DNA from 3 places in the Streptomyces paromomycinus genome. Region 2 is predicted to be linked to each of the others. Evidence: riboswitches for the same ligand, from Rfam matches in the RefSeq annotation. Region 2 holds a riboswitch; each other region holds the start of a gene.
The links. Region 2 has a riboswitch for cyclic di-AMP ahead of OEIGOIKO_RS10715 (M23 family metallopeptidase). Riboswitches for the same ligand answer to the same signal wherever they lie in the genome.
Positions count from the first base shown of each region.

Region 1: linked by a shared signal. The riboswitch ahead of OEIGOIKO_RS25100 (transglycosylase family protein) and the one ahead of OEIGOIKO_RS10715 (M23 family metallopeptidase) in region 2 are both predicted to bind cyclic di-AMP.
Region 3: linked by a shared signal. The riboswitch ahead of OEIGOIKO_RS37830 (C40 family peptidase) and the one ahead of OEIGOIKO_RS10715 (M23 family metallopeptidase) in region 2 are both predicted to bind cyclic di-AMP.

Region 1 is NZ_BHZD01000001.1:5,860,762-5,867,672, forward strand. Features, by position in the region: gene OEIGOIKO_RS25085 (DUF6479 family protein) at 23-421, shown strand; gene OEIGOIKO_RS25090 (cytochrome P450 family protein) at 563-1,828, shown strand; gene OEIGOIKO_RS25095 (LysM peptidoglycan-binding domain-containing protein) at 2,075-3,085, shown strand; cyclic di-AMP (ydaO/yuaA leader) riboswitch at 3,338-3,508, shown strand; gene OEIGOIKO_RS25100 (transglycosylase family protein) at 3,510-4,214, shown strand; gene eno (phosphopyruvate hydratase) at 4,593-5,873, shown strand; gene OEIGOIKO_RS25110 (FtsB family cell division protein) at 6,061-6,510, shown strand; gene OEIGOIKO_RS25115 (DUF501 domain-containing protein) at 6,609-6,911, shown strand, end outside.
Region 2 is NZ_BHZD01000001.1:2,679,604-2,686,514, reverse strand. Features, by position in the region: gene OEIGOIKO_RS10730 (M16 family metallopeptidase) at 1-343, shown strand, start outside; gene OEIGOIKO_RS10725 (M16 family metallopeptidase) at 364-1,731, shown strand; cyclic di-AMP (ydaO/yuaA leader) riboswitch at 2,098-2,252, shown strand; gene OEIGOIKO_RS10715 (M23 family metallopeptidase) at 2,266-3,063, shown strand; gene OEIGOIKO_RS10710 (GntR family transcriptional regulator) at 3,294-3,986, shown strand; gene OEIGOIKO_RS10705 (HPr family phosphocarrier protein) at 4,292-4,573, opposite strand; gene OEIGOIKO_RS10700 (bifunctional acetate--CoA ligase family protein/GNAT family N-acetyltransferase) at 4,914-6,911, shown strand, end outside.
Region 3 is NZ_BHZD01000001.1:8,905,391-8,912,301, forward strand. Features, by position in the region: gene OEIGOIKO_RS37800 (8-amino-7-oxononanoate synthase) at 1-585, shown strand, start outside; gene OEIGOIKO_RS37805 (DUF397 domain-containing protein) at 672-908, opposite strand; gene OEIGOIKO_RS37810 (helix-turn-helix domain-containing protein) at 918-1,811, opposite strand; gene OEIGOIKO_RS37815 (ATP-binding protein) at 2,122-2,550, shown strand; gene OEIGOIKO_RS37820 (hypothetical protein) at 2,599-3,162, opposite strand; gene OEIGOIKO_RS37825 (DUF6328 family protein) at 3,340-3,945, opposite strand; gene OEIGOIKO_RS37830 (C40 family peptidase) at 4,091-4,564, opposite strand; cyclic di-AMP (ydaO/yuaA leader) riboswitch at 4,568-4,732, opposite strand; gene OEIGOIKO_RS37835 (hypothetical protein) at 5,205-5,510, opposite strand; gene OEIGOIKO_RS37840 (ATP-dependent Clp protease proteolytic subunit) at 5,518-6,153, opposite strand; gene OEIGOIKO_RS37845 (hypothetical protein) at 6,634-6,911, shown strand, end outside.

The DNA of each region.
Region 1 (6,911 bases), 3.2 Mb from region 2:
CCCACCCGGGTACCCGGGTCCAATGACAGCAACGATCGCTTCGACCACACCGGCCCAGGACGGCACAGCCGTCCAGCAGGCCGTGGACCTCACGCGGGACATGGTCGTCGGCACCGGTCCGCTGATCGCCGGGATCGTCATCGTCGCGGGGCTGATCCTCGCCGTGGTCTACGGCAGGCGCCGCCGGGACCGTGAGCCCGACCCGCCCGAGCCGGAGACCCAGCCGACCCCGCCCAAGAACCCGACCGGGTACGAGAGCGAACTGCGCGACCCGAACGAGGTGCCGCGCGACGGCGACCACCGGCTGACCCCGCACGAGCTGCCCGACTACGGCAACGCCCCCACCCGGCACGGCGCCGACCAGGACCGCGAGCGCAAGCGCTGGCAGGACGGGCACAGCGGGTCCTTCGGCGGGGGTTAACGTCGAGGGGTGCGACCGCAGACTCCTTTCCCCGCCGGTTCCCCCGCCGGTTCCCCCGCCGATTCCCGCGCCGATTCCTCCGACGGTCTCCCCGCCGGCGAGCGGCCCGCCGACCCCGCCGGGGCCGGACCCGGCTGCCCGGTGACCGGCCCCGCGGCCGCCCCTGCCTGTCCGGAACTGTTCACCTGGGAGTTCGCCTCCGATCCGTACCCGGCGTACGCCTGGCTGCGCGAGCACGCGCCCGTGCACCGGACGCGGCTGCCCAGCGGCGTCGAGGCCTGGCTGGTGACCCGGTACGCGGACGCGCGGCAGGCGCTCGCCGACACCCGGCTGTCGAAGAACCCGGTGCACCACAGCGAGGCCGCGCACGGCAAGGGCAAGGTCGGCATCCCCGGCGAGCGCGGCGCCAACCTGATGACCCACCTGCTCAACATCGACCCGCCGGACCACACCCGGCTTCGCCGGCTGGTCTCCAAGGCGTTCACTCCGCGCCGTATCGCCCGGTTCGCGCCGCGCGTACAGGAGCTGACCGACTCCTTCATCGACTCCTTCGCGGAGCGCGGCGCGGCCGACCTCATCCACGAGTTCGCCTTCCCGCTGCCCATCTACGCCATCTGCGACCTGCTCGGCGTCCCGCGCGAGGACCAGGACGACTTCCGCGACTGGGCCGGGATGATGATCCGGCACGGCGGCGGGCCGCGCGGCGGCGTCGCCCGGTCGGTGAAGAAGATGCGCGGCTATCTCGCCGAGCTGATCCACCGCAAGCGCGAGTCGCTCGGCGACGAGGGCGCCGACGACCTGATCTCCGGCCTGATCCGCGCCTCCGACCACGGCGAGCACCTGAGCGAGAACGAAGCCGCCGCGATGGCCTTCATCCTCCTGTTCGCGGGCTTCGAGACCACCGTCAACCTCATCGGCAACGGCGTGTACCAGCTCCTGCGCCACCCCGAGCAGCGCCGGCTGCTCCAGAAGGCCGCCGCCGAGGGCGACGAGGGGCTGCTCGCCACCGGCGTCGAGGAGCTGCTGCGCTACGACGGCCCGGTCGAGCTGGCCACCTGGCGCTTCGCCACCCGGGACCTCACCCTCGGCGGGCAGCGGATCGCCGAGGGCGACCCGGTCCTGGTCGTCCTGGCCGCCGCCGACCGCGACCCCGAGCGCTTCCCGGGGCCGGACGTGCTGGACCTGTCCCGCCGCGACAACCAGCACCTCGGGTACGGCCACGGCATCCACTACTGCCTGGGCGCGCCGCTGGCCCGCCTCGAAGGGCAGACCGCGATAGCCACCCTGCTGACCCGGCTGCCGGACCTCCGGCTCGGCGCCGACCCGGACGATCTGCGCTGGCGCGGCGGTCTGATCATGCGCGGGCTGCGCGCCCTGCCGGTGGAGTTCACCCCCGTACCCAGGTGATGCCGCACCCGTGCAAAGAGGGCGTCCCGCCCCTCCGTACGGGGCCGGGAGCCTGTTCGTACATGACCACCCGTCAGACCGTGACCTGCGCGTGATCTCCGCTACACCGGCTTGTGACGGACGGGCCGTCCCGCTACTTTCAACCGTTTGAAAGGCCGGGGCGGGCGGCGCGGCAGCGCACGGGCCACGCAGCCGACGGCGCCGGCCTCTCGACGACAACTCAACCGCCGCTCGAAAGGCAACCGCATGCGCTCCGGGAACGGCCGTCACCGACGCCCCCGCCAGGCTCCGGCCATCTTCGTCACGGCGGGAGTCGCCGGCGGCGCCCTCGCCATGCCCCTGCTCGCCGCGAGCAGCGCCGAGGCCGCCGACGCGGCCACCTGGGACCGCGTCGCACAGTGCGAGAGCAGCGGGGTGTGGAGCGCCAACGGCGGCAACGGCTTCTACGGCGGGCTCCAGCTCACCCAGGACATGTGGGACCGCTACGGCGGCCCGTCGTACGCCTCGCGCCCCGACCTGGCCAGCCGGTCGCAGCAGATAGCCGTCGCCGAGTCGATCCTCGCGGCGCGCGGCCCCGACACCTGGCCGAGCTGCGCGGTGAACGCGGGACTCAAGCAGGGCGGCAGCGGGCCGGACGTCGACCCGGGCGGCACGGCGACGCCGTCCCCCGAGCCCTCCTCGCCGTCCCCGTCCACTCCGCCGCCCTCCGCCGAGCCGTCGAAGCCCTCCGAGCCGTCCGGGACGCCGGAGTCCGGCGGTACGCGCACCCCGGAGCCGAAGCCGTCGCCCACCGGCCCGGCCGGCACCCCGGACCCGTCCCGTACGCCGGACCCGTCCGGCACGGGCCGTACGCAGGACCCGTCGCGGCCCGCCGACCCGGCCGACGGCGCCTCCACGAGCCCCACCACGCCCCCGTCGCAGGGCAAGCACCGCGGCCGGCCCGCGGAGCAGCCCGGCACGGGCGCGGACGCGGGTACGGGCGCGGACACGGGCACCGGTACGGGCGCGGGCTCCGGCGACGCGGGCCGGTCCGGCGGGGGGCACCCCTCGCGGGGCGGCGACGCGCACCGTACGGACCCGGGCGCGCCAGGTGACTACACCGTGCGGCCCGGTGACAACCTGTCAGCCATCGCCGAGGACCGCGGGGTCGACGGGGGCTGGCCGGCGCTCTACGCGGCCAACAAAGGCGTCATCGGGGGCGATCCGGACCTTATCCACCCTGGTCAGCGCCTTGAGCTGGACGGCAAGCAGGGATAGTTCGTGAGGCTTTGCCCGCTTTGGTGAAAGTGAGACATGGATCTCGTTCGGGACTGCGGTGACCGTCCCGCCCGTTGTTTCCAAACCTGCGGCGACCTGCGGAAATGTGATGATCCTGTGATGTCTGGGGGCCAACTGGCCTCAGATGTAGGGGTTTGAACCCGCGGGGTGTTCCTGTTTACCGTCTTCATCGCTCGCCAAAGCGGGCCCTTCGATCACACGCCGAATCCTGCCGGTGGTCGGAGGTCACTCGACGCGAGAGCGCCGAAGGCAGGAGCGGGGGACCCAAGGTAAGCGCCGGCCCCGCCCGCGGAAGCGGGTCCAACCGGCTAGGGGTGAAGCCATGTGTGAAGCACACACGGCCGGGCAACTCACATGGCCCGAACCCGACAGCTCACCTCGCAGGCGTCGGTGAGGAACAACCATGCTGAACACCAAGGGCAAGCACCGTCGTCCCTCCAAGGCCGTCCGCGTCGCCACGCTGGCGGGCGTCGCCGGTGCCGCTGTGGCCGTCCCGCTGATGGGCGCCACCTCTGCCTCCGCCGCGGGCAACAACTGGGACGCCGTCGCCCAGTGCGAGTCCGGTGGCAACTGGTCGATCAACACCGGTAACGGCTACTACGGTGGCCTGCAGTTCTCGAACTCCAGCTGGGCCGCCGCCGGCGGTACCCAGTACGCCCCGCGCGCCGACCAGGCCAGCAAGAGCCAGCAGATCGCCGCGGCCGAGCGCCTGCTCGCCATCCAGGGCCCGGGTGCCTGGACCTGCGCCGGCGGCCACCTCGGCCAGGGCAACGCGAACGCCAAGGCCGACGGCGGCTCGTCGCAGGGCAGCTCGCACAAGTCGCACAAGACCTACAAGTCGCAGCGCTCCTACTCCGCCCCGCAGAACACCTCGCGCTCCGAGGCCCGCAAGCAGGGCGAGGAGCTGGCCCGCAAGACCCCGGCCCCGGCCCAGAAGTCCACGCCGAAGTCGAACCCCGAGGGCAACTACACCGTGAAGTCCGGTGACACCCTCGCCAAGATCGCCGCTTCCCACGGCAAGAACTGGAAGTCGGTCTACGCGAATAACAAGTCCGTCATCGGCGGCAACCCCAACCTGATCTTCCCGGGCCAGAAGCTGGCCGTCTGAGCCGGCCGAAGCCCTGAGAGATCCCGGGTGACCGAGGCACTCCGTACGTACGGCGGTACGTACGGGCGGCCCGGCTCCCGGGGGGCCGCTCACCGCCTGTGTCACGGCCCCGGGAACCCGCTCTTCCCGTGAGACCGCCCCGTCACGGCGCCTGTCCCCCGCAGGCACCGCGGCGGGGCTTCTCCCTTTCCCCCGCCCGGCCGCCGGGAGCCACCCCGTCCGCCGACTTCTCCCTTCAGCGAACATTGCACCCATACGTCCTGTGAACAGGGGCTTTGCGGGTGTATTCGTCCCGAGGACCGGGCTGGCGGCGAGCGGAACCCCCGGAGGCCGTTAGGCTCGTGCTGCAGAACTCCAGACACCCATGAAGGAGACAACGTGCCGTCCATCGACGTCGTCGTAGCTCGCGAGATCCTCGACTCGCGAGGCAATCCCACGGTCGAGGTCGAGGTCGGCCTCGACGACGGCAGCACCGGCCGTGCCGCCGTCCCGTCCGGCGCCTCGACCGGCGCCTTCGAGGCCATCGAGCTGCGTGACGGTGACCCGAACCGCTACCAGGGCAAGGGCGTGGAGAAGGCCGTCCTCGCGGTCATCGAGCAGATCGGCCCGGAGCTGGTCGGCTACGACGCCACCGAGCAGCGCCTGATCGACCAGGCCATGTTCGACCTGGACGCCACCGACAACAAGGGCTCGCTCGGCGCCAACGCCATCCTCGGCGTCTCCCTGGCCGTCGCGCACGCCGCCTCCGAGGCCAGCGACCTGCCGCTGTTCCGCTACCTCGGCGGCCCGAACGCCCACGTGCTGCCGGTGCCGATGATGAACATCCTGAACGGCGGCTCGCACGCCGACTCCAACGTGGACATCCAGGAATTCATGATCGCCCCGATCGGCGCGGAGTCCTTCTCCGAGGCGCTGCGCTGGGGCACCGAGGTCTACCACACCCTCAAGAAGGTCCTGAAGGGCAAGGGCCTGGCCACCGGCCTGGGCGACGAGGGCGGCTTCGCCCCGAACCTGGGCTCCAACCGCGAGGCCCTGGACCTGATCCTCGAAGCGATCAAGGAAGCCGGCTACACCCCCGGCCAGGACATCGCGCTGGCGCTCGACGTCGCCGCCTCCGAGTTCTACAAGGACGGTGTCTACGAGTTCGAGGGCGAGCAGCGCACCGCCGAGCAGATGACCTCGTACTACGAGGAGCTGGTCGGCGCCTACCCGCTGGTCTCCATCGAGGACCCGCTGTTCGAGGACGACTGGGCCGGCTGGAACGTCATCACCGAGCGCCTGGGCTCCAAGGTGCAGCTGGTCGGCGACGACCTGTTCGTCACCAACCCGGAGCGCCTGGCCCGCGGCATCGAGGAGAACTCGGCCAACGCCCTGCTGGTCAAGGTCAACCAGATCGGTTCGCTGACCGAGACCCTGGACGCCGTCGAGCTGGCCCAGCGCAACGGCTTCAAGTGCATGATGTCGCACCGCTCCGGCGAGACCGAGGACGTCACCATCGCCGACCTGGCCGTCGCCACCAACTGCGGCCAGATCAAGACCGGTGCCCCGGCCCGCTCCGAGCGCGTCGCCAAGTACAACCAGCTGCTGCGCATCGAGGAGATCCTCGACGACGCGGCGGTCTACGCGGGCCGCTCCGCCTTCCCGCGCTTCAAGGGCTGACCGGCCCGGCAAGGGCTGACCGGCCCGGAAAAGGCTGACCGGCCCGGCCAGGGCTGACCCCCGCGGGCCGCGAACGGCCCCGGAAGCCGTGAATACGTACGTCCCCGGCAGCGGTCCCGTACCGTTGCCGGGGACGTACGTGCTGCGGGCCGGGCCGTCCCGGGCCCGGTGACCCAGGGGAGGCGACGTGTCCGCGGAACGGTTCTCCACCGCGACCCGGCTCAAGGCGCTCGGCGAACAGGCCGCCGCCCGCGTCCAGCGCGCCGGCCGGCCCCGCCGGGGCCGCCTGACCGGCCGTGCGGCGCTGCTCGCGCTGGTGCTCTGCTCCCTGGTCGTCGCCCTCGCGTACCCCACCCGGCAGTACATCTCGCAGCGCGCCGAGATCGCCGACCAGCGCCGCCAGGCCGCGGAGGCCCAGCTGCGCGCCGACGAGCTGCGCGACGAGAAGGCCCGGTGGCAGGACCCGGAGTACGTACGGCAGCAGGCGCGGCTGCACCTGCACTACGTCCGGCCCGGCGAGACCGGCTTCATCGTCCAGGACGGCTCCGGCACGGGGAAGCGGCGCACCGGACAGGCCGCCACCGAAGACCCTTGGTACGACAACATCTGGAACGGCCTGGACGCCGCCGACAAGTAGCCTGTGCGGGGCGCGCGCCCGGCCCGGCCCGCCGTACGGCGCCGCCGTCTCCACCATCGCCACGACCGAAAGCACCCACGTCCGTGTCTGAACACCTCATGCCCCCGCCGCAGACCGAGCGCACCGAGCCCACCGATGCGGACATCGCGGCCTTCAAGGAACAGCTCGGCCGCCCGCCGCGCGGTCTGCGCGCCATCGCGCACCGCTGCCCCTGCGGACAGCCGGACGTCGTCGAGACGGCTCCGCGCCTGGAGGACGGCACCCCCTTCCCCACGCTCTACTACCTCACCTGCCCGCGCGCGGCCTCCGCGATCGGCACGCTGGAGGCCAACGGCGTGATGAAGGAGATGACCGAGCGGCTGGCCACGGACCCGGAGCTGGCCGACAAGTACCGGGCCGCC
Region 2 (6,911 bases):
GGTCTCCGGCATCGAGAGTGCCGTGGACGAGGAACTGGCCCGCTTCGCCGAGGAGGGCCCCACCCCCGAGGAGATGGAGCGCGCGCAGGCCCAGCTGGAGCGCGAGTGGCTGGACCGGCTCGCCACGGCCGCCGGGCGCGCCGACGAACTGTGCCGGTTCGCCGTCCTGTTCGGCGACCCGCAGCTCGCCCTGACCGCCGTGCAGCGCGTTCTGGAGATCACCCCGCAGGAGGTGCAGGAGGTCGCCAAGGCCCGGCTGCGCCCCGACAACCGCGCGGTCCTCGTGTACGAGCCGACCGAGCCGACCGCCGCCGAGGACAACGACGAGGAGGCGGCCCAGTGAGCGACGCCGTCAGCAGCACGATGACCTTCCACCCGCAGCCGGCCGGCGGCGACCCCAAGCCGTGGGCCTTCCCGGCCCCCGAGCGCGGCCGGCTCCCCAACGGGCTCACGGTCCTGCGCAGCCACCGTCCCGGCCAGCAGGTCGTCGCCGTCGAGATCGACATCGTCGCGCCCCTGGAGGCCGAGCCGGCGGGCCTGGACGGCGTCGCCACCATCATGGCGCGCGCCCTGTCCGAGGGCACCGACAAGCACGACGCCGAGGAGTTCGCCGCCGAGCTGGAGCGCTGCGGCGCCACTCTGGACGCGCACGCCGACCACCCCGGCGTCCGGGTGTCCCTGGAGGTCCCGGCCTCCCGGCTGGACAAGGCGCTCGGCCTGCTCGCCGACGCCCTGCGCGCCCCCGCCTTCCCGGACGGCGAGGTCGAGCGCCTGGTGGCCAACCGCCTCGACGAGATCCCGCACGAGCTCGCCAACCCGGCCCGGCGCGCCGCGATGGCCCTGTCCAAGGAGCTGTTCCCGGCCGACTCGCGGATGTCGCGGCCGCGCCAGGGCACCGAGGAGACCGTCACCCGTATCGACGCGGCGGCCGTGCGGGCGTTCTACGAGGCCCATGTACGCCCCGCCACGGCCACCGCCGTCGTCGTCGGCGACTTCACCGGCGTCGACCTCGACGCGGCCCTCACGGAGACTCTCGGCGCCTGGACGGGGTCGCCCGCCGAACCGGTGAAGGCCAGCCCGATCACCGCCGACGACACCGGCCGGGTCGTGATCGTCGACCGCCCCGGCGCCGTCCAGACCCAGCTGCTGATCGGCCGGATCGGCGCCGACCGGCACGACCGCGTCTGGCCCGCGCAGGTGCTCGGCACGTACTGCCTCGGCGGCACCCTCACCTCCCGCCTGGACCGGGTGCTGCGCGAGGAGAAGGGCTACACCTACGGCGTGCGCTCCTTCGGGCAGGTGCTGCGCTCCTCGGCCGACGGCGACGGTGCCGCGATGCTCGCCATCAGCGGCTCGGTGGACACCGCCTCCACCGGCCCGGCGCTGGAGGACCTCTGGAAGGTGCTGCGCACCCTCGCGGCGGAGGGCCTGACGGACGCCGAGCGCGACGTCGCCGTACAGAACCTCGTCGGGGTCGCGCCGCTGAAGTACGAGACCGCCGCGGCGGTCGCCGGCACCCTCGCCGACCAGGTCGAGCAGCAGCTCCCGGACGACTACCAGGCCCGGCTGTACGAGCGGCTGGCGGCCACCGGCACGGTCGAGGCGACCGCCGCGGCCGTCAACGCCTTCCCGGTCGACCGGCTGGTGACCGTCCTGGTGGGCGACGCCGCCGAGATCGAGGAGCCGGTCAAGGCGCTCGGCATCGGAGAGGTGACGGTCGTCAAGGGCTGAGGAGCGTCACCGGCACGTCGCGCCGGCACGCCATCCCGGTACGTCACGGCGGCACGCCACCCCGGCACGCCGCGTCGGCTCGTCTCCGGCGCGGGGCGGCCGGCCGGCGGCCCGAGGGGCCCGTGGGGCCGACGGCGGCCGGTGATGGCTGACGGCCCGTGACCCGGGCGTGTGACGAACGGTCACATAAGGGATCCAGTGGTGCGCAGGCGCCACTGGATCTTCTATATGTCCCAATTGTTGGGGGTGGTTGCACGGTGCCCGTGTGGCGTACGGCACAAATTCGGAGTTCTGTTTGCCGATTGAAAGTGGCCCCGTTTAGCGTCGATCCGGCTGTCCGCAGGATCACCGCCGCAACCGCGGCACGGACAGGCATCGCCGAGTCCCCGTACGGCGCGAGCCAGGGGAGCCGGGGACCCATGTCCCTTGGGGTGAATCGGACGCCTTCCCGGAGGCGCCCGTAGGAGACCTTCCTGCTCCGAACCCGTCAGCTAACCCGGTAGGCGAGAGGGAAGGAAAGGACACAGTCAGCCCATGGCGTTCACCCGTGCCACCGGGAAGCACCGTGGTCCGAGCCGCAGCGCGCGGACGACCCGTAACCTCGCCGGCATAGCCACGCTCGCCGCGTCCGGCGTCATCGCCTCCGTCGCCTCCCCGGCCCTGGCGGCCGGCAACCCGGACGACGCGGGCAGCCACGACACCGGCCTGCACCACGCCGTCGTCCTCGGCGACGAGCTCGCCGAGCAGATCGAGGCGCAGGCCGACGCGCAGCAGGAGGCCGCCGAGGCCGCCGCCGCGCAGGCCAAGGCCGAGGCCGAGGCGCGCAAGCAGGCCGAGGAGGCCAAGCGCCAGGCCGAGGCCGAGGCCAAGAAGGAGCGCGAGGCCAAGGAGCGCGCCGCCCGCGAGGCCGAGCGCAAGCGCCTGCTCATGTACGTCGCGCCGATCGACGGCTCCTACGTCTCCACCAGCTACAAGGCGTCCAGCGGCCTGTGGTCCTCCGGCAGCCACACCGGCATCGACTTCCACGCCTCCTCCGGCACCACCGTCCACGCCGTCGGCTCGGGCACCGTGGTCGAGGCCGGCTGGGGCGGCGCGTACGGGAACAACGTCGTCATCAAGATGAACGACGGCACCTACACCCAGTACGGCCACCTGTCGTCGATCAACGTCTCGGTCGGCCAGACCGTGACCCCGGGCCAGCAGATCGCCCTGTCGGGCGACACCGGCAACGTCACCGGGCCGCACCTGCACTTCGAGGCCCGCACCTCGGCGGAGTACGGCTCGGACATGGACCCGGTCGCCTACCTGCGCTCGCACGGCGTGAACGTCTGACGGACATCCGTCCCGCTCGTCACTCCCGTCGCACCCGTCCCCCGTACGGTGCCCCGGCCCCCGCGGCCGGGGCATCCGCGTTTCCGCCCGTGCGATACCTGGCCAAAAAATATCCATGAATGCGCCACGGCCGTCGGATATCCGGTTCCTGTCGCATAGAGTCACGTCGAAAGTCGCCGTCCGGCGGCATTTCCGGAAGTTCCCAGCGGATTACGGCGGAGGCACAGGCGATGCGAGGTCCCCTTTCCGCGCATGTGGTGTGCACGGCGATCCGCGACGACATCGTATCCGGCGTCCTCGCGCCGGGCAGTCGCCTCATCGAGGAAATGCTGGCAGGCCGTTACGGGGTCTCCCGTGTTCCCGTACGCGAGGCGCTGCGCACGCTGCAGTCGGAGGGCTTCGTCGTCATCCGGCACCACGCGGGTGCCTGCGTGGCCGAGCCGACCGAGCGGGAGGCGGCCGACGCCCTGGACATCCGGGCGCTGCTGGAGCCGCTCGGCGCCGCGCGCGCCGCGGCCCGCCGCACCGCGGCGCACATCAAGGTGCTGCGCGGCGTCGTACGGCTGGGCCGCGAGCGCGCCCGGCACGGTCACCGCGCCGAGCTGCGCCAACTCGACGGCTGGTTCCACGAGACGCTCGCCCAGGCGTCCGGCAGTACGGGCCTGGCGGCGCTGCTCACCCAGGTACGGCGCAAGATCGACTGGATGTACGTGGTCGAACTCCCGGCCCGCGACGAGCGCTCCTGGGAGGAGCACGGGGCGGTGCTGGACGCGGTGAGCCGCGGGGACGCCGAGCGGGCCCGCGCCCTGATGGCGGCGCACATCGAGCGCTCGCGCCCGGCGTACCGGCTGCGTCCGGTGGTCCCGGGGCCGGCGGTGAGGGGTTCGAAACAGACCGTAAACACGACGCGCGAACGGAATTAACAGGCGGGCCGTATACAAGCGGTAGGCGATTTCGCCGGGGCACCGGCAAGAGTTCCGGTGCGGCGTTGCAGGCTGCGGGAAAGCGCGGATGAATTGCCGCGTGAATTTGCCGGGGTGCAGTGGAATGGTGGGGGAGGCGCGGCGGGAATTCCTCGGCGTGCCCGTAATGATGGCGCGCGGATTTCCGGGCCGCAGGGCGCCGCCCATCGGCCGTGACATACGGCAGCGTACGAAAAACGGCCCCGCCTCGGCGCCGGTGAAGGCTACCGCGGCGGAGCCGCGAACACAGTGACCCGCGAAGCGGTTCAGACGGTCTCCGGGAGCTCCTCAAGGCCCTCGGCGACCAGCTTCGCGAGGCGGTCGAGCGCGGCGTCGGCGCCCTCGGCGTCGGAGGCCAGCACGATCTCCTCGCCGCCCTGGGCGCCCAGGCCCAGCACGGCCAGCATGGAGGCCGCGTTGACCGGGTTGCCGTCGGCCTTCGCGATCGTCACGGGAACCCCGGCGGCGGTGGCCGCACGGACGAAGATCGAGGCGGGGCGGGCGTGCAGACCCTCGGCCCAACCGACATTGACGCGGCGCTCAGCCATGGTGTTGCCCTTCAAGTCGTAACGGTTGTCTAGACCAGTGTCTCATGGCGCCGGGAGTGCTCCGGCAGCCCGAGGCGGCGCCGTGGACGGCGCTTTCCGCAGGCCGGAGGCACGCTACCGGCGGATCTCCGGCGTACGCCCGCACCGTCCGCCATCCGGGACCACGTCGTCCAGGCCCCACCCGGCCCCTCCTCCCGAGCCCTTCCGCCGCCGCTCCCGCCGCCCGGCCCCGCCGCCCGGCCCCGCCGTCCGGGGCCGGCCGTCCCGGCCCAGCCTGCCCCGGCCCGCACGGGCCCGCACACCGAGCCGGTTGTCAGTGGCGGGCCGTACGCTGTCCCCCATGCAGAGCCCGTCGGACAGCGTCTACCCGGCCCACTGGGAAGCCGATGTCGTGCTGCGCGACGGCGGCACCGCGCGCATCCGTCCCATCGCCCCCGACGACGCGCAGCGCCTGGTCTCGTTCTACGAACAGGTCTCGGACGAGTCGAAGTACTACCGCTTCTTCGCGCCCTACCCCCGCCTGTCCGACCGCGACGTGCACCGCTTCACCCACCACGACTACGTCGACCGGGTGGGCCTGGCCGCCACCGTGGGCGGCGAGTTCATCGCCACGGTCCGCTACGACCGCATCGACGACCGCGGCCGCCCCGCCAAGGAACCGGGCGCCGACCAGGCCGAGGTCGCCTTCCTCGTGCAGGACGCCCACCAGGGCCGCGGGGTGGCCTCCGCCCTCCTGGAGCACATCGCCGCCGTCGCCCGGGAGCGCGGCATCCGCCGGTTCGCGGCCGAGGTGCTGCCCGCCAACACCAAAATGATCAAGGTTTTCACGGACGCCGGGTACACCCAGCAGCGCACCTTCGAAGACGGCGTGGTGCGCCTGGAGTTCGACCTGGAGCCCACCGAGCAGTCCATGGCCGTCATGCGCGGCCGCGAGCAGCGCGCCGAGGCCCGTTCCGTGCAGCGCCTGCTGGCGCCCGGCTCGGTCGCCGTCATCGGCACCGGCCGCGCCCCCGGCGGCGTCGGCCGCTCCGTCCTGCGCAACCTCCTCGACTCCGGTTACCCGGGCCGGGTGTACGCGGTCAACAACGCCTTCCCCGAGGGCGGCGCCCGCCTCGACCCCGAAGGGGTGCCCGGCCACCGCTCGGTGCCCGAGATCCCCGAGCCCGTGGACCTCGCGGTGCTCGCCGTCCCCGCCGCCCAGGTCCCCGACGTGGTCCGTGACTGCGGCGAGCACGGCGTTCGCGGCCTGGTGATCCTCTCCTCCGGGTACGCCGAGTCCGGCCCCGAGGGACGCGAGCGACAGCGCGCCCTGCTGCGCCAGGCCCGCTCGTACGGCATGCGGCTCATCGGGCCGAACGCCTTCGGCCTGCTCAACACCGCGCCGGACGTCCGGCTGAACGCCTCCCTCGCCCCCCAGATGCCCGGCGCCGGGCGCATCGGCCTGTTCACGCAGTCCGGTGCGATCGGCATCGCCCTGCTCAGCGGACTGCACCGGCGCGGCCCCGGCGACGGCTCGATCGCCGGCATCTCCACCTTCCTGTCGGCCGGCAACCGCGCCGACCTCTCCGGCAACGACCTGCTCCAGTACTGGTACGACGACCCCGCCACCGACGTCGCGATCCTCTACCTGGAGTCCATCGGCGACCCGCGCAAGTTCATGCGGCTCGCCCGCCGTACGGCCGCCGTCAAGCCCGTCGTCGTCGCCAAGGGCGCCCGCCACACCGGCACCGCGCCGCTCGGCCACACCGTCCCCACGGTCCGCATCCCCGACAGCACGGTCTCCGCCCTGATGCGGCAGGCCGGCGTGATCCGCGTCGACACGGTCACCGAGCTGATCGACGCCGGGCTGCTGCTCGCCTCCCAGCCGCTGCCCGCCGGCCCGCGCGTCGCCATCCTGGGCAACAGCGAGTCCCTCGCCCTGCTGACGTACGACGCCTGCCTCACCGAAGGGCTGCGTCCGCTGCGCCCGCACGTCCTCGCCGCCGCTGCCACCCCCGAGGACTTCCGTACGGCGCTGTCCGCGGCCCTGGCCAACGGGCTCTGCGACGCCGTCGTCGTCACGGCCATCCCCTGGGTGGGGGAGGAGGGCGTGGCCTCCCCGGGCGAGGGCGCCGATCTCGCCGCGGCGCTGCGCGAAGCGGCCTCGTCCGCCGTGCCCGCCAAGCCGGTCACCGTCGTACATCTGGCCATGGACGCCCTCGCCGACGCACTGGCGGCCCCGCCGCCGTCCGAGGCCACCGTCCCACAGCCCAGCGCCCCGCCGCCGTCCGAGACCGCCCCTCCGCGGTCCGCCGGTGCCCCGCCGCCGCCCGACCCCACCCCGTCGCCGTCCGCCGCC
Region 3 (6,911 bases), 6.2 Mb from region 2:
GCGCACGGCGCGGCCCTGCTCGTCGACGACGCGCACGGCCTGGGCGTCCTCGGCGACGGCGGGCGGGGCGCGGTGCACGCGGCCGGGCTCGCCGGGGACCCGGACGTGGTCGCCACCGCCACCCTGTCGAAGTCGCTCGGCAGCCAGGGCGGCGTGGTCCTCGGCCCGGCCCGGGTGATCGAGCACCTGGTCAACACCGCACGGACGTTCATCTTCGACACCGGCCTGGCCCCGGCGGCGGCCGGCGGCGCCCGGACGGCGCTGCGCCTGCTGCGGCGCGAGCCGGAACGCGCCGCCCAGGTCCGCGCGGTGGCGGCGGAACTGCACCAGCGGCTCGGTGCCGCCGGGCTGACGGTCGTCCGCCCGGACGCCGCGGTGGTGTCCGTACGGGCGCCCTCGCCGGAACTGGCCGTCCGGTGGGCCGCCGACTGCCGGGACGCGGGCCTCGTGGTCGGCTGCTTCCGGCCGCCGTCCGTACCCGACGGCATCTCCCGGCTGCGCCTGACGGCCCGCGCCGACCTGTCCCCCCGGCAGGCGAGGGAAGCGGTCCGGACCGTCGTACGGACGGCGCCGGCTGCCTGCTAGGACCGGTCATCTGCCAGGGCCGGTCATCTGCCAGGGCCGGTCACCTGCCAGGGCCGGCCGTGCGGTCCCGTCGCCCCGTGGCCGGCTCACCCGACCTTGGCGAAGCGGCCGTCGGACAGTTCGCCGACGAAGGACCGCCAGGCCGCCGTGGTGAACAGCAGCGCCGGGCCCGCGGTGTTCTTGGAGTCGCGTACCGCGAGCAGGCCGGAGCCGACGCGTGCCGTCTCGACGCAGTTGTTCATCGCGGTGCTGTGGCTGCTGCGCCGCCAGCGCGCGCCGTGCGGCACGGTGCGGACCGGGTCGTGCCCGGGCAGGAGTGACATGGTGCCTCCTCAGACGCCGGAGCCGGCCCACGAGGTCTCGGCGATCCGGGCGATGAATTGCGCTGACTTGTCGCACGAGAGGGCGCGCCCCCGCAGCATGTCGAACGCATCGCTGTACGCCCTGAGGTCTGCTTTCTGCTCCAAGTAGAGGCTACTCGTCAAATGGTCGAGAACAACCACATCCAAGTCAGAAGTGAGCGGAAATGAAAAGATAACGAAAGGGCCGGTGATGCCGATGTGCACACCGGACGCGAAGGGCAGTACCTGTAGCAGCACATGCGGCAATTGCCCCACGTCCAGAATGTGCCGCAGCTGGGCGGCCATCACCCCGGGCGGGCCGACCTCCCGGCGCAGCACCGCCTCGTCCAGCACCGCGCACAGCTCCAGCGGCCGCTCGCCCCGCAGCACCTCCTGGCGGGCGATGCGCACCTCCACCAGCTCCTCGACCTGCTTCGCCGGCAGGTCCGACAGCGTGGCGCGGGTCACCGCCCGCGCGTAGTCCGGCGTCTGCAGCAGGCCGGGCACCACCGTCGTCTCCAGCGTGCGCGCCCGGGACGCCCCGTACTCCAGGCTGATGAAGTCCCGGTACTCCGGCGGCAACAGGTCACGGTAGGTGTGCCACCAGCCGGGCCGCCCGTTGCCGCCGTCACCACCCTGCGTGCCGCCCCCGCACAGCGCCGCCAGCAGCGCGCGCAGCTCCGCGTCCCGCACGCCGTACGCGTCCAGCAGCAGTTCGACGTCGGCCGGCCGGGCGCCGCTGCGCCCGGTCTCGATGCGACTGACCTTCGACTGGTGCCAGCCGACCAGCCGGGCCGCCTCACCACTGGTGAATCCGGCCAGTGTCCGCTGCCGCCGCAACTCCGCGCCCAGCTTGCGGCGGCGCACCGCGGGCCCGTACCGCATACCGCTCCCTCCGTACGTCTCCTCAGGTGCGCCGCGGATGCGCCCGCTCCCTGATGGCCGGTTCCGATCCGACAGTGTGCCGCGCAAATACGGTCTCGCGTAGCAGAGTTCACCGCTTCGGGCGACAGATATATGCACTTCTTGGTGGATGACACGTCACCACCGCAGCATGAGTGGCAGGCTGGGGCACATGAGCAGTCCGAGGCCGGGGCCGAAGGGACCGGAAAGGGCCCGGGAGGCCGCACGCGAGGGCGGCTTCCTTCGGCGGCGGGCCGGAGTCGAGCCTCGGTGGGAAAGGGACGGCGTCGCGATGGCAGACCACCAGGAATCCTCACTCACGCTGCCCAGCGCACCGGTGTCGGTGGCGGAGGCCCGCAGGTACGTCATGGACGTACTGGCCGAATGGGGCCTGCCGGACGGGACGGAGACCGCCGATGCCGTACGGCTGATGGTCTCCGAACTCGCCACCAATGCCGTGCAGCACACGTTCGGGCAGTCACCGGTGTTCACCGTCGACGTCCGGCTGGACCGCGACGAACGGCTGTGGGTCGGTGTCACCGACGATCATCCGCGCTGGCCGAAGCGGCTGCCGGCCGCCGTGCAGCAGGACAACGGCCGGGGCATGGTGATCGTCCGCTTCCTCGCCGCCGAGTCCGGCGGACAGGTGACGGTCGAACCCACCGCGGCCGGGGGCAAGACCGTCTGGATCACCTTGCCGTGGAAGCTGTTCCTGCCGTAGCGGCGGAATCGGCCGACGGAGGATGCCGGGCGGGTATCGGGCGGTTTTTCAGGGTCTGGTGAGGAAGCGCGGTTTGCGACGGCGGCCCGTGCTGCAGGCACAGCCCACGCCCTCGTCCCGCACCTGCCGGTAGGTGGGGCTGGTCGCGCGGCCGCAGCGGGCGCAGCGGCACGGCCACGGCTCGTAGGCGCCGGGGCAGGGACCCAGCGGGATCAGCCCGGCGGCGTGCATCACCCGTTCGGCGACGGTGGCCGGGGCGGGGACGGGGCCGGGAGCGTTCGGTGGGGGCTGGAGCGGGGGCGGTGGGACGGCAGGGGGTGCGGATGGCGCGGGAGGCGCGGCAGGAGTCGGTGTCGCGGGGTTCGCCGGGGGAACCGCTGCTGTCGGCTGCGTGGGAAGGACCGATACTGCGCCGTTCGCGGGAGCTGCCGAACCCCCGTCCGCCCCGGTGCCGAGGTCGCCCGGATGCCACTGATGCAGGCAGGAGGCGCACCACCACAGCAGTTCGCCGGCGCCGTAGACACCCTCGTCCTCCCACAGCACGTCCGTGCTGCCGCAGGCCGGGCAGTGCGTGGCGGGGGAGCGGCGGCGCAGAAGTCCGCGCAGGTTCACGAGTCGGTCCTGGTGTGCGTGTGCTGGGGCAGGTGCCTGTGCATGGGTCTCCTCACGTGCTGAGGAGACTCCATCGGTTCTCCGCCGGCAAAGCAAGGACGACCAGGTCACAAATGATTTCGACGGCACCGCTCCCGAAGCGCCGCCCCAGGAGGCCACCCCCGGGCCCCCTGGCGTTCAGGAGGAGTCGCGAGCCGACGGCTTGATGTGCCCGTTCCGACGGCCCAGTACGCGGGGCAGCAGCGCCCACAGGCCGCCGCACGTCACCAGCGTCACCGAACCCGCCACCACTCCCGCGCCGCGCCCCAGTACGACGTCGACGACGAGGAGCACGGCACCGGCCAGCGCCAGTGCGAGGACCGCCATCCCGGCTGCCGTCAGCCGTGCGGAGACCTCCACGATCAGCCCCTTCGCGCGCCGCCGGAACAGCACCCGGTGCACCGCGGCAGGCGCGGTGAGCAGCAGCGTCGCCAGTACTGCCAGCAGTAATGTGCCCACGTAGAACGCGCGTTGCGTGGCGTCCAGAGACACAAAGCGCGGGGTGAACGCCAGCGTCAGCAGGAAGGCGAACAGGATCTGCACGCCGGTCTGCAGGACACGCAGCTCCTGGAGCAGTTCGCCGAAGTTGCGGTCGTAGCGCTCCAGGGGCGTCTCGTTGCGGTCCGCGCACACGGCGTACCGGGCGGAACCGGGTGGCCGGTGCGACTCGGACGATTCGCCCGTTCCCGGCAGTTCGGGGCGTCCTGGCAGTTCGTTCCGGTGCTCGTCGGTGAGGGGGGCCATTGCGTGCGGGTATCCGCGGACGCGTTGATCACTCCTCGAACGCGCACGGGCGTGCGGGAGTTGCGCCCGCGTACGCACCCGGGTGCGGGCGGGGCGGGGCTCGTGGCCGCACGGGGTCCCGCACCGCCCTGGCGGGACCGCGCGGTCAGCGCACCCGCCCGTACGAGACGCTGCGTGACCAGATGCGCTCCAGCCGCACCACGGTGCCGGGCTTGGGCGCGTGCCAGATCTTGCCCGCCCCCGCGTAGATCCCCACGTGGTAGATGCCGCGGCGGGAGTGGAAGAAGACCAGGTCACCGGCGCGGCGCGCGGACGCCGACAGATGCCGGGTGCGGTTGTACTGGGCCGCCGCGGTGCGCGGCAGCCGTTTCCCGGCCCGCTTGAACGAGTACAGCGTCAGTCCTGAGCAGTCGAAGCGGTGTGGCCCGCTGGCTCCGTACTTGTAGGGCGCTCCCTTCTTGGAAGCGGCGATCCGCAGTGCCGAGGCCGAGGTGGACGCGGCTGCCGCGTCCTCGGTGGCTCCTGGTACGACCAGTGTCCCGCCGACCGTGGCGAGGGCGAGGAAGGAGATCACTCCGGCCCGCGCCAGCAGAGGGGAAGTGCTGGTACGCGCAGTCATGCGCAACCCTTCGTCAGCCGCCTGCGAAGGAGTACCTGTCGGGTTCGGGCAGGCGAAGATGCCCGGTCGTGGTGACGACTTCACCCCAAGAGGCCGTCCGGCCGTGGTGGCCGGCGGTCCCGTCGTGCTCGGGTCCTCCGCTCCTGCCGGTCCAGGCGCATCGGCCAGACATCCGGTACGGCGGCAGGATTGGGCGTCCGCCCGGACCGCCCCACCGCTGTGGCGGGGGCTTGTCGTCGAAGCGATCGTTGCGCATCTCGCGCCCGGATTCCGAGCAGAAACGGCTGTATGTGAGCTTGGTCACGCTTGCGCCGTTCGGGTGGACGGACGTCGTTCCGGGGGAGGCCCGCGACGGGTGCGGACCCGCGTACCAGCCCCGGAACGTCACGTTCCGGGCGACACGTACGTACGTCGCGCAAGCCGTGTGGCACCGCACACGACCCCGGGGCTACGCCGTTCGGGCGAGCCCGATCGGGCGCCGTGTCGCCGAACGGGTGGGCCCTTGTGGTGCTCCGGCACCTCCTGGCCGCCCCTGTCTCCCCTGCCCGGCGTGTGCCGCGCGGGACGGGTGGGGGCCCTGGTGCATCAGGGACGGGAAGGGAAGGCGCCCGCGTCCCCGTCCGGTCGGGGACGCGGTGCGTCAACTTCGCGGCGGGGGTACGGAGATCAGCCGTGCGCGGCGCTCACCGTCCAGTACGCGCAGGGCCTGCGCCAGCGTTGCCGCGTGGAGCTCGCTCTCGCCCCGGTCGTGCATGAGCGCCAACGCGTCCCGCAGCGCGGTGGTCTTGCCGACCAGGGCCTGCGCGGCGCGGAGACCGCCGTACGTGTCCGTACCTCGGGCGGGGTTGATGCGGCCCAGCAGGTCCAGGACCGCCAGGTAGCTGTCGATGACCTCCCCCTCGGCGCGCGTCAGCGCCGGCAGCGGCGGCAGTTCGGGCGGCCACATCCCGGGCTCACCTCGCGCCCGGTGTCGCGGGGTGTTGCTTGCGGCTGCGGGTCAGCCCGTCGATGAGGCCGTACTCCATGGCGGCCTCGGCGCTGAAGACCTTCTCGCGTTCGAGGTCTTCGGTGATCCGCTCGGGAGGCCGGCCGGTGTGCCGTACGAGCAGGCCCTCCAGGAGGGCCCGCATGCGCAGCAGTTCGTCCGCCTGGATGCGGAGGTCGTCGGCCTGCCCCTGCACCGGTTCGTCGAACGAGGGCTGACGGACGAGGACGCGCGCGCCCGGCAGCGCGAGGCGCTTGCCGGGCGCGCCGGCGGCCAGCAGCACCGCGGCGACGGAGGCGGCCTGCCCGAGGCAGACCGTCTCGATGTCGCAGCCGACGAACTGCATCGTGTCGTAGATCGCGGACATCGCGGTGAACGAGCCGCCGGGGGAGTTGATGTAGAGCGAGATGTCCCGGCCGGGCGCGTCGTAGTCCAGGTGCATGAGCTGGGCGATCACGTCGTTGGCCGCGGCGTCGTCGACCGGGGTGCCCAGGAAGACGATCCGCTCGCCGAGCAGCTTGGAGTACGGGTCCATGGTCCGGGCCCCGTAGGAGGTGCGTTCGGTGAACTCCGGGAGGACGTATCGGGCCTGGGGGCCGTTCATGGGGAGCTCCTCTTTCCTGAGCGTCTGTAAAAAATGTACAGGACGTACGCAGAGCTAGATGGGAGCACGTCCCGCCGGGCGAAAGCAATGCCTTCGGCGGGGCGGATAGGGCTGCTCGCTGAAAGCGAAAAGCTCACGGGCTGTCAGGTCGACTCGCTCCCGGTGCACATGACGGCCCGTAAGGCCGGGTGTCCGGGGCCCGGCCGGGAGCGCGCCGCCGGTGCAGCGTTCCGGCCGAAGTCCCCGGGCGCTCCGGCGCCGGCCCGGCGTGACGGTGTGCCCTGACCTGCTCCGCCGCCCTGCGCGTCCGCTGCCGCAGTCCCGCCGGGCAGCACGAAGCGACACCTGGCGCGCGGGCCCCTGGCCAAAGGAGTTCTGTGGAATCCGCCCGTACGGAAAGCGCCGTTCCGCACCGGACCGCCCGGGTACCCGCCGGACGGACCCGAGCTCCTCGGGCCGAACCGAGTCCAGGAGGACGCGATGGCTACCGCTTCATCCGCCGGCTATCCGGAATCCGGCCGCTCCCGGGCCGCCCGCGCCGAGCGGCACGCGAGCACGGAGACCAAGCCCGCGTTCAAGAGCACCGAGTTCTTCGTCTACGTCGCCGCCGTCGTGGCGGTCCTGGTCGCCTCCGCCGTCGTCGGCGGCGACGCTTCCCGTGTGGACCGCTTCCCCGCCGACCAGGCGTGGTTCTACGTCACGCTGCTGACCGTCGGCTACATGATCAGTCGCGGCCTGGCCAAGTGCGGCAGCCGCGA